DNA from 2 places in the Shewanella eurypsychrophilus genome. Region 1 is predicted to be linked to the other one. Evidence: riboswitches for the same ligand, from Rfam matches in the RefSeq annotation. Region 1 holds a riboswitch; the other holds the start of a gene.
What was found. Region 1 has a riboswitch for lysine ahead of FM038_RS16855 (Na+/H+ antiporter NhaC family protein). Riboswitches for the same ligand answer to the same signal wherever they lie in the genome.

Region 1 (4,509 bases):
TATTTGCAGTCGAAATTAGCCTTAATTATACCTGTATCATTAAAAATACAAACAAGCGTTTGAAACCTTATTGACGTTAACGTTAACAGCACGTAGAGTGGGTCTACTTTGTGTGGGTGTTAACCTATACTCAACTCCTCAAAATATGACGTAAGAAGGAAGCCCTATGAAAGTATTGGTGCCTGTTAAGCGCGTCGTCGATGCCAACGTAAAAGTCAGAGTGAACGCTGATAATACCGATGTCGATACCGCTAACTTGAAAATGGCGATTAACCCTTTTTGTGAGATTGCAGTAGAAGAAGCCGTGCGTTTAAAAGAAGCGGGTGTTGCTTCTGAAGTTGTGGTCGTAACAGTAGGCCCTAAAGCGGCACAAGAGCAGTTGCGCACAGCGATGGCCTTAGGTGCTGATCGCGGCATACATATTGAAACAGACGAGGCGTTAGTCCCTTTATCTATTGCTAAGCTACTCAATGCGGTTCAGCAAAAAGAGCAGGCACAACTGATCATTTTGGGCAAACAGACTATCGATGGTGATAACAACCAGACTGGGCAGATGTTAGCGGCATTGGCTAATATGCCACAAGCCACTTTTGCCTCAGAGGTTAAAATCGAGGGTGATACACTCGCTGTGACGCGTGAGGTTGATGGTGGTTTGCAGAGTATAACGGTTTCACTTCCTGCCATTGTTACTGCTGATCTACGTTTAAATGAGCCTAGATACGCAAAATTACCCAATATCATGAAAGCTAAACGCAAGCCTCTAGAAACGGTTTCCATTGATGATTTAGGCGTGAGTTTGAAGCAACATCAAACAATATTGAAGGTCACTCCACCGGCTGAACGTAAAGGCGGTGTGATGGTGGCTTCTGTTGCAGAACTGGCTGACAAGTTAAAAAATGAAGCGAAGGTGATCTAATGGCAACTTTAGTATTAGCAGAACATGATAATGCCAGCCTAAAACTGGATACAGCCAAAGTTGTCACTTGTGGACAAGCTATTGGTGGTGATATTGACGTTTTGGTTGCTGGTCATAACTGTGATGCAGTTGTGGAAGCGGCCAAGCAACTTTCAGGTGTCAGACACGTATTGGTGGCTGACGCTGCACAATATGCCAATGGCTTTTCCGATAATCTTTCGCAACTGATCGTTGAACTTGCTACTGAGTATGAGCATATTCTTGCGGCGGCATCTAGCTTAGGTAAAGACACACTTCCTCGTGTTTCAGCACTTTTAGATGTGGCTCAAATATCTGAAGTGATTGAAGTGGTGAGTCCAGATACTTTCGTGCGACCAATCTTTGCGGGCAGTGCATTAGCAACGGTGCAGAGTCTTGATGACAAGAAAGTGTTGACTGTTCGCTCTAGTGCTTTTGATGCAGCAGCTAACGACGGTAGCGCTGATACCGTCGCTATCGACAAGGTTTATGATTCATTAACTCAATTCGTTTCTCAAGAATTATCTAAATCTGAGCGTCCAGAGCTTGGGGCTGCCTCAGTGGTTGTTTCTGGTGGTCGTGGTTTAGGTAGTGGTGAGAACTTCGCCATACTCGAGCAGCTTGCAGATAAGTTAGGTGGGGCGCTTGGCGCGTCACGTGCTGCGGTTGACGCGGGGTTTGTTTCTAACGATCTACAAGTGGGTCAAACAGGTAAGATCGTCGCCCCTGATCTCTATATTGCAGTGGGGATCTCCGGCGCGATTCAGCACCTTGCTGGAATGAAAGACTCAAAAGTGATTGTGGCGATTAATAAAGACCCTGAAGCACCTATCTTCCAAATTGCCGATTATGGTTTGGAAGCAGATCTGTTTGAGGCCGTGCCTCAGTTGCTTGAGTTACTATAAATAGTTATTACGTAAATGTGGTCAGAAGGTAAATTACTTTCCAATTGACCTAAAATAAACGTGACATTGGTCACAATAGGCGGCTTTGGGGTAGAATCTCCAAAGCCGCTTATGTTTTTATGAACTTCACGTTTTCGAGCTGTCGCTAAGTACGACTCAAGCTCAGTATCGCAAACGTCCTGAAAAGTAGAGGTGCATTAAACATCAGTAATGATAGTCAGGTTGATACCGCTTATCTATCATGAAAGGGTTTAGTGCCGAAGTAGTAATACATATCACGGATTACTGCTGGGGCTGTATCGAATAGGTGCAGCACTGCCATAGTATTTCTTACCCGGAAGGTAAGAAAATTTTATACCCTTAAATTAATGGTATTACTATGGAGCGCTACTGATAGGACAGGTGTTTTCAGATATCATTTATATCCCACCAGTTCAGCAGCCTCCATTCGTACTTAAAACGAAGAAAATAATTAAATGACAACTTTAAGTTACGCCGATTCGGCGCTTTCATTGCTGCCCCCTGTGGTTGCTATTCTGATGGCAATTGTTACTCGTCGCGTTCTACTCTCTTTGGGATTGGGAATATTACTCGGTGTCGTATTAATAAACGACTTTTCTGTTGCCGGTTCGGGGCAGTATCTTGGTGAGCAAGTAGTAGGACTATTCTGGGATGATGGTGCGTTAAATGCCTGGAACCTATACTTGCTCGGCTTCTTAATCTTATTGGGCATGATAACGGCGCTGATCACCGTCAGCGGCGCTGCAAATGCCTTTGCTGATTGGGCTAGAACCCGCATTAAGTGTAAACGTGATGCCAAGTTACTCACCATGTTCTTAGGTTGCGTGGTGTTTATCGACGATTATTTTAATAGCTTAGTGGTAGGCAGTGTCGCCAGGCCATTAACGGACAGATATTATATTTCACGCAGTAAGCTTGCGTACCTACTTGATTCTACCGCCGCACCAATCTGCGTGATCTCGCCAGTATCGAGCTGGGGCGCCTATATTATCGCGCTGATTGGCGGTATTTTAACGGCCCATGGTTTCACTGATACTGGTCACTTGAGTGTCTTCATTCAAATGATCCCGATGAACTTCTACGCTATTTTTGCCTTGTTATTGTTGTTATGTGTTGCCTGTATGGATCTCAATGTGGGTCCAATGCGCCAGCACGAGCTTAATGCGCAGAAAGGTAATTTATATGATGAAAGTAAGGGCCTACCACCGGGCGCAAACTCTGACTTACCTGAAGCCGATAACGGTAAGATCTTAGGCTTATTCCTGCCGATTATCGTACTGGTATGTGCGACGTTTTATTTCATGGTCAGTAGCGGTGGAGACGCCTTAGCCGCCGATGGAAAGCCTTTCAGTATTCTAGGCGCATTTGAAAATACCGATGTTGCATCATCACTGTTCTTCGGTGCATTAGTGGGCTTCTTGGCGACAGTGACTTTCGTTTTGAGCCAAGGGCTCGACAAGCAATATTTCATACAAGGTATTGTCGCCGGTGCTCGCTCTATGCTACCTGCTATCTACATCTTGTTATTTGCCTGGACCATTGCCGGCGTGATTGGTCAACTTGAGACAGGTAAATTTATGGCAAGCTTGGCATCGGGCAATATTCCCTTTGCACTGCTACCAGCCGTATTATTTGTACTTGCAGGTTTAACGGCGTTTTCTACCGGTACAAGTTGGGGGACGTTCGGTATCATGTTGCCTATCGCGGCTGACATGGCGATGGGGACTCATACGAGTATGATGTTACCTATGCTAGCAGCGGTATTGGCTGGTGCTGTATTTGGCGATCACTGTTCGCCTATCTCAGATACGACTATCCTCTCCTCAACGGGCGCAAACTGTCACCATATTGATCACGTGATCACTCAGTTACCTTATGCCTTGATTGTCGCGGGGATCAGTTTAGTGGGCTACACCGTTCTGGGGTTCACTGAATCTCTGATGGCTGGGTTAGCAGCGTGTAGCATTGTGTTTGTGATTAGTATCTTAGTGCTTAGAGTAAAGTCGAGACAAGGCACGGCTTAATAGCTTTGCTTAATAATGACCTTGCACACTAGCTAGATCTTAAATACCGCTCAATGGAGCGGTATTTTTTTGTCTTGTAGCTGTCTTCTATTTGTCTTGTGAGCGCTATAGGCGTTGGGGCATGATTTTCTCCCTGAAAAAGTGTTAAGCTATCGATGAATCTATCTATAAGGAATATCAGTTTGGCACAGCTCTATTTTTACTATTCGGCAATGAATGCCGGCAAGTCTACTTCGCTGTTACAGTCATCATATAATTATCGTGAGCGTGGCATGAATACCTTAGTCATGACTGCATCGATTGATGACAGATATGGCGTGGGGAAAGTAGCATCGCGGATCGGAATAGAGGCTGATGCACTGGTATTTGGTAGTAACGACAATATTGCCGAAATGATCTCCGCTGCGCACAGTGAGCAACAACAGCATTGTATCCTTATCGATGAATCACAGTTCTTAAGTAAAGAGCAGGTGAAGCAGCTGACATATGTTGTCGATATTTTGAATATCCCAGTGCTTTGTTATGGTCTCAAAACTGATTTCCAAGGTGAACTGTTTACTGGCAGTCAGTATCTTTTAGCATGGGCTGATAAATTGGTTGAGCTTAAAACCATCTGTCACTGTGG
Region 2 (4,509 bases), 2.9 Mb from region 1:
GTTATTGAATTTAAAGAGTGTCGAAAAAATGATTTTAGTGATCTAGATCGCAGGACTAGGAAGATATGCTGAATTTGCTATAATTATCTGAATCTAATTGAGGGAATTGGTCCAGATGATCGACTTGAACAAACGACTCTTGAACAAGAAACTATGGCAGCACTACCAAAATACTGAATTTCTTTTTACCCAAACCTTATCTTCTCAGCTGTCCTTTGCAATTATCACAGCCCATAATCCCAAGGGGCAGATCCTCACTTCTTGTCAAAACCGTCTATTAGATAGACAGCTTCAACTGGCAATAGAAAAATTTAATCGCCCCTATAGAAGTGTAATAGGGGCGTCTCAAGATCGCACCCATATGGAAAAAAGTTGGGCTGTTGCGATTGATAAATTAGCTGCGGCACATTTAGGCATGAAGTTTAATCAGAATGCTATTTATTTTGTTGATAATAATCAATTGGCATTAGTTCCTTGTCTTTTCAGTCAAGACGAGCAACATCAAGAGATCATTATTGGTGAGTTTTCTCCGCGCGTAAAATTAGTCAGCGAACTACCCGACTTTGATTATTAGCTTATACCAATTCCATTAAACATATGATCAATTCAGAGCTTTCTCAGGGCTTTAAATTCAAGGCGCATTGTTGACGAAATGGTTATTCCCTTTTGAGGCAATGCAACGCAGAAGTAGAAGCCCTGAGAAGCTCACGAAGTGCGGGTTAAAAAACACTTTAAGCTGCGAAAGTGGCTTTCGATATAGAATAACTATTAGCTTCAATCCCCTTATCTTGCCTACAGCGTTTTTAACTCCCGCTGAATGGTCACTTATTTAATGGAAATGGTATTAGTAAAACACTGATTTCTCATTTCCATATAATTCTTATGGCATTTAGTTGTGATTCTCCATTGACTTAAACTATCTAAATTTGATAATTTGCCCTTTCCTTATTCTCTTTATGTACGCATGAATGAGTCTGAGGTACAGAAGAGGAGCGTTAGCTAGGTAGTAAGTTTGAAGAGTCCAAACTCTGATGATGACTTATGAGGGAGATTAACGCCGAGATATCTCAGTATTTGGATTTACTCGATATCGGTCTATAGGGCTGAATCCCATAGATTGTCACCTTTTATTGGTGGAGAGCTTCTGGTGGTGATTGCTGTTTCCCGTCTCTGGGGTGCGTTATCTTTGCACCAGGCTCTTCGAACGAAGTTAGTTCGGAGCGTGATCATGTTAGTTTTATATCCTTTTTTATTATCAAATGAACTTCATCAGTGTCTACTTTCTGTGGAGGCTGTGTAATGTCCCTTATTGTTGCTAAGTTTGGTGGAACCTCTGTGGCAGATTATGCCGCTATGAGTCGTTGTGCCGATATCATTCTCGCTAATCCTAATACCCGTGTTGTTGTGGTCAGTGCATCGAGTGGCGTAACTAACTTGTTAGTTGAACTCACTCAAAACAATTTAAGCGATCAGCATAGAATTAAGCTGATAAAACAAATTGCACATATTCAGTATCAGATCTTAGATGATCTTGGCAGTCCTCAAGAGGTTGCAGCAAGACTAGATACTGTCCTTAGTCGTATTTCGGTATTGAGTGAAACCCTAAGTAATAATAGTAGCAAGGCAACGATGGATGAGCTGCTGGCACAAGGCGAGCAGTGTTCATCGGCCTTGTTTGCAGCTGTGCTAAGGGAAAAAGGGGAGGCTGCTAGCGCATTCGATGTACGTCAGGTGATGCGAACCGATAGTCATTTTGGACGGGCAGAACCACAGATTGAAACAATATCTTTATTAGCCGCAGAGTATTTAGCACCATTATTATCATCGCAGCGCATCGTGACTCAAGGCTTTATTGGCGCCGATGAAACCGGTGCAACGACGACTCTAGGTCGTGGAGGTAGCGATTACTCTGCTGCCTTATTAGCAGAGGCCTTGAAGGCGACAGCCGTTGAGATCTGGACTGATGTTGCCGGGATCTACACCACAGATCCTCGCATCGCGCCTAAAGCCAGCCCTATTGCGGAGATTAGTTTCAATGAAGCCGCCGAGATGGCGACATTTGGCGCAAAAGTGCTCCATCCTGCGACAATTCTGCCAGCGGTAAGACAAAAAATTCAGGTTTTTGTGGGTTCTAGCCGTGAGCCTGAAAGAGGTGGCACTTGGATCCGCCATGAAGTTGATGATGCTCCGGTTTATCGAGCGGTAACAGTTCGCCGGGATCAAACATTACTCAATCTGCATAGTCTGCAGATGCTTCACGCTCAAGGATTTCTGGCCGAAACTTTTGCAACTTTAGCCAGACATAAGATCAGTGTCGACTTGATCACAACCTCTGAGGTTAATGTGTCACTGACTTTAGATAAGACGGGTTCTGATTCTGCCGGGAACGGCCTACTCAGTGAATCTCTGTTGCAGGAACTATCACAACACTGCCGCGTACGTGTCGAAGAAGGTTTGGCGCTGGTGGCCATAGTCGGAAATAAAATTGCATCCACTCCCGGCGTATGCCGCCGTGTTTTTGAAGTTTTAGAGCCACATAACGTGCGCATGATCTGTCAGGGGGCTAGCCCCCACAACTTGTGTGTTCTTGTTGCTGAGTCGGAAGCTGCGCAAGTCGTCAGTGCATTGCATAAAAACCTATTTGAGTGATAAGAGTCTGAGAACCTAGGCTCTAGGATTTAAACCTTTTGAAGGATGGAAAATGAGCTTTACCCAATCATCGTTAAAGATCGGTGAGTTAGCGACAGGCCAAGATCTTACTTTGCCGATTTTTAGTCATAAATGTGAAAGCCCTACGGCGCCTAGCGTCTATATACAGGCGAACGTGCATGGTGCTGAGGTGCAAGGTAATGCCGTTATCTATCAGCTGATGCAATTACTTGAACATTATACTATTTGTGGTGATATCACCTTAGTGCCTCTGGCTAACCCGCTTGGAATTAACCAGAAAAGCGGCGAGTTTACGTTAGGGCGTTTCGATCCTATCACTGGTGTGAATTGGAATAGAGAATATCTAGATCATCAAGTGGACGTAAAAGCTTGGTACGCCGCTAATGACACTTTGAGTGATGATGAGCTTATCACCCATTATAAATCTATGTTGCTTGATGCATGTCATCAGCGCTTAAGTCATGAATGGGGCATCACTACCGGACATCAACAGGCCGTAATGCTGCAAACCATGGCACATCAGGCTGATATAGTATTAGATCTTCATACAGGGCCTAAATCTTGTAAACACCTCTATTGTCCTGAGTATGATGCCAAAGCGGCAGCTTTCTTTTCTATCCCCTATACCTTATTTATTCCCAATGATTTTGGTGGCGCTATGGATGAGTCAATCTTCTGCCCTTGGTGGCAACTTGCCGAGCATATGCAGTCGGTTGGTCGTAATTTTGATCTGCCTGTTTCGGCTTTCACATTAGAACTGGGCTCGCAAGAGAACATTAATCTTGCCGATGCATTGATTGATGCTAAGGGGATCTTAGCTTACCTCAGTGAACGTGGTGTGATCGAGCAGAAGGTGATGGCAGCAGAAATGACACGCTATGCTTGTTATCTGAAAGACTATAAAAAGTATCACTCGCCTTTGGGAGGCATGGTTGAATATCAGGCTGAAGTCGGTGAGCCTTTAAAGGCTGGCGATCCATTAGCAAATATTCTTAGAATAGACTTATATGGAACAGAAAAAGCCTTAACCACACTGAGCCTAAAACAAGACTGTGTGCCTATCCTACATTTTGCCTCGGCTTCTGTGTATCAAGGTACAGAGCTGTATAAAGTGATGACCAAGGTGTTTGAGATATAGCTGATTGAGACAGCAGTTCCTTGTTATACCTATAGGTATAAAGCTGGAATTACGGATAAAAGAAGGGAGCCAATAGGCTCCCTTTTGTTTTATTGCTTACTATCTACACCTGAATTAACGCTTACGACGACGTAGGCCTGCAAGTGGAAGTAGTAACATAGTTAACCAACCTAGAGAGCCACTGCTATCCTCATCTCTCTCTTTTACCGTAAAGCTTGCAGATCCTGCTTCGCTTTCTAGAGTGCCATCGCTAGCTATTACACTAAATGAGTATGTTCCTGCTTTGGTCGGGGTTACTCGAATGTTTTCCTCAGTGTCAGTAAACTCTAATGATTCACCAGCAGTTTGAGTCCACTTAAAGGTGAGCATGTCGCCATCAGCATCGAAGGCATTAGATTCAACCATAGTAGGGCGGCCTGTAATGGTATTACCTGCACTAGGAGCAACGGTTGGTGCATCGTTGATCTTGTTTACAGTGACAGTGACCATAGTTGGAGTTGAAACATTTCCAGCTTCATCTTCTGTTGTATAGGTGAAGCTATCTTTACCGAAGAAGTCTTTATTCGGTGTATACACTGCAGCACCATCTTCAGCGAGAACCACTGTACCGTTTTCAGGTTCGTCAGCGATAGTCGCCTTACCTAATGCGCCATCAGCAGAAACATCTATAAGACGCTGAGCGTTAGCTGTCATACCGTCAC

Region 2: linked by a shared signal. The riboswitch ahead of lysC (lysine-sensitive aspartokinase 3) and the one ahead of FM038_RS16855 (Na+/H+ antiporter NhaC family protein) in region 1 are both predicted to bind lysine.

Annotation. Positions count from the first base shown of each region.
Region 1 is NZ_CP045503.2:3,961,299-3,965,807, reverse strand. It holds gene FM038_RS16865 (electron transfer flavoprotein subunit beta/FixA family protein) at 167-916, shown strand; gene FM038_RS16860 (electron transfer flavoprotein subunit alpha/FixB family protein) at 916-1,839, shown strand; lysine riboswitch at 2,019-2,237, shown strand; gene FM038_RS16855 (Na+/H+ antiporter NhaC family protein) at 2,316-3,884, shown strand; gene FM038_RS16850 (thymidine kinase) at 4,067-4,509, shown strand, end outside.
Region 2 is NZ_CP045503.2:982,875-987,383, forward strand. It holds gene FM038_RS04025 (DUF3293 domain-containing protein) at 116-574, shown strand; lysine riboswitch at 978-1,152, shown strand; gene lysC (lysine-sensitive aspartokinase 3) at 1,300-2,649, shown strand; gene FM038_RS04035 (succinylglutamate desuccinylase/aspartoacylase family protein) at 2,702-3,808, shown strand; gene FM038_RS04040 (S8 family serine peptidase) at 3,923-4,509, opposite strand, start outside.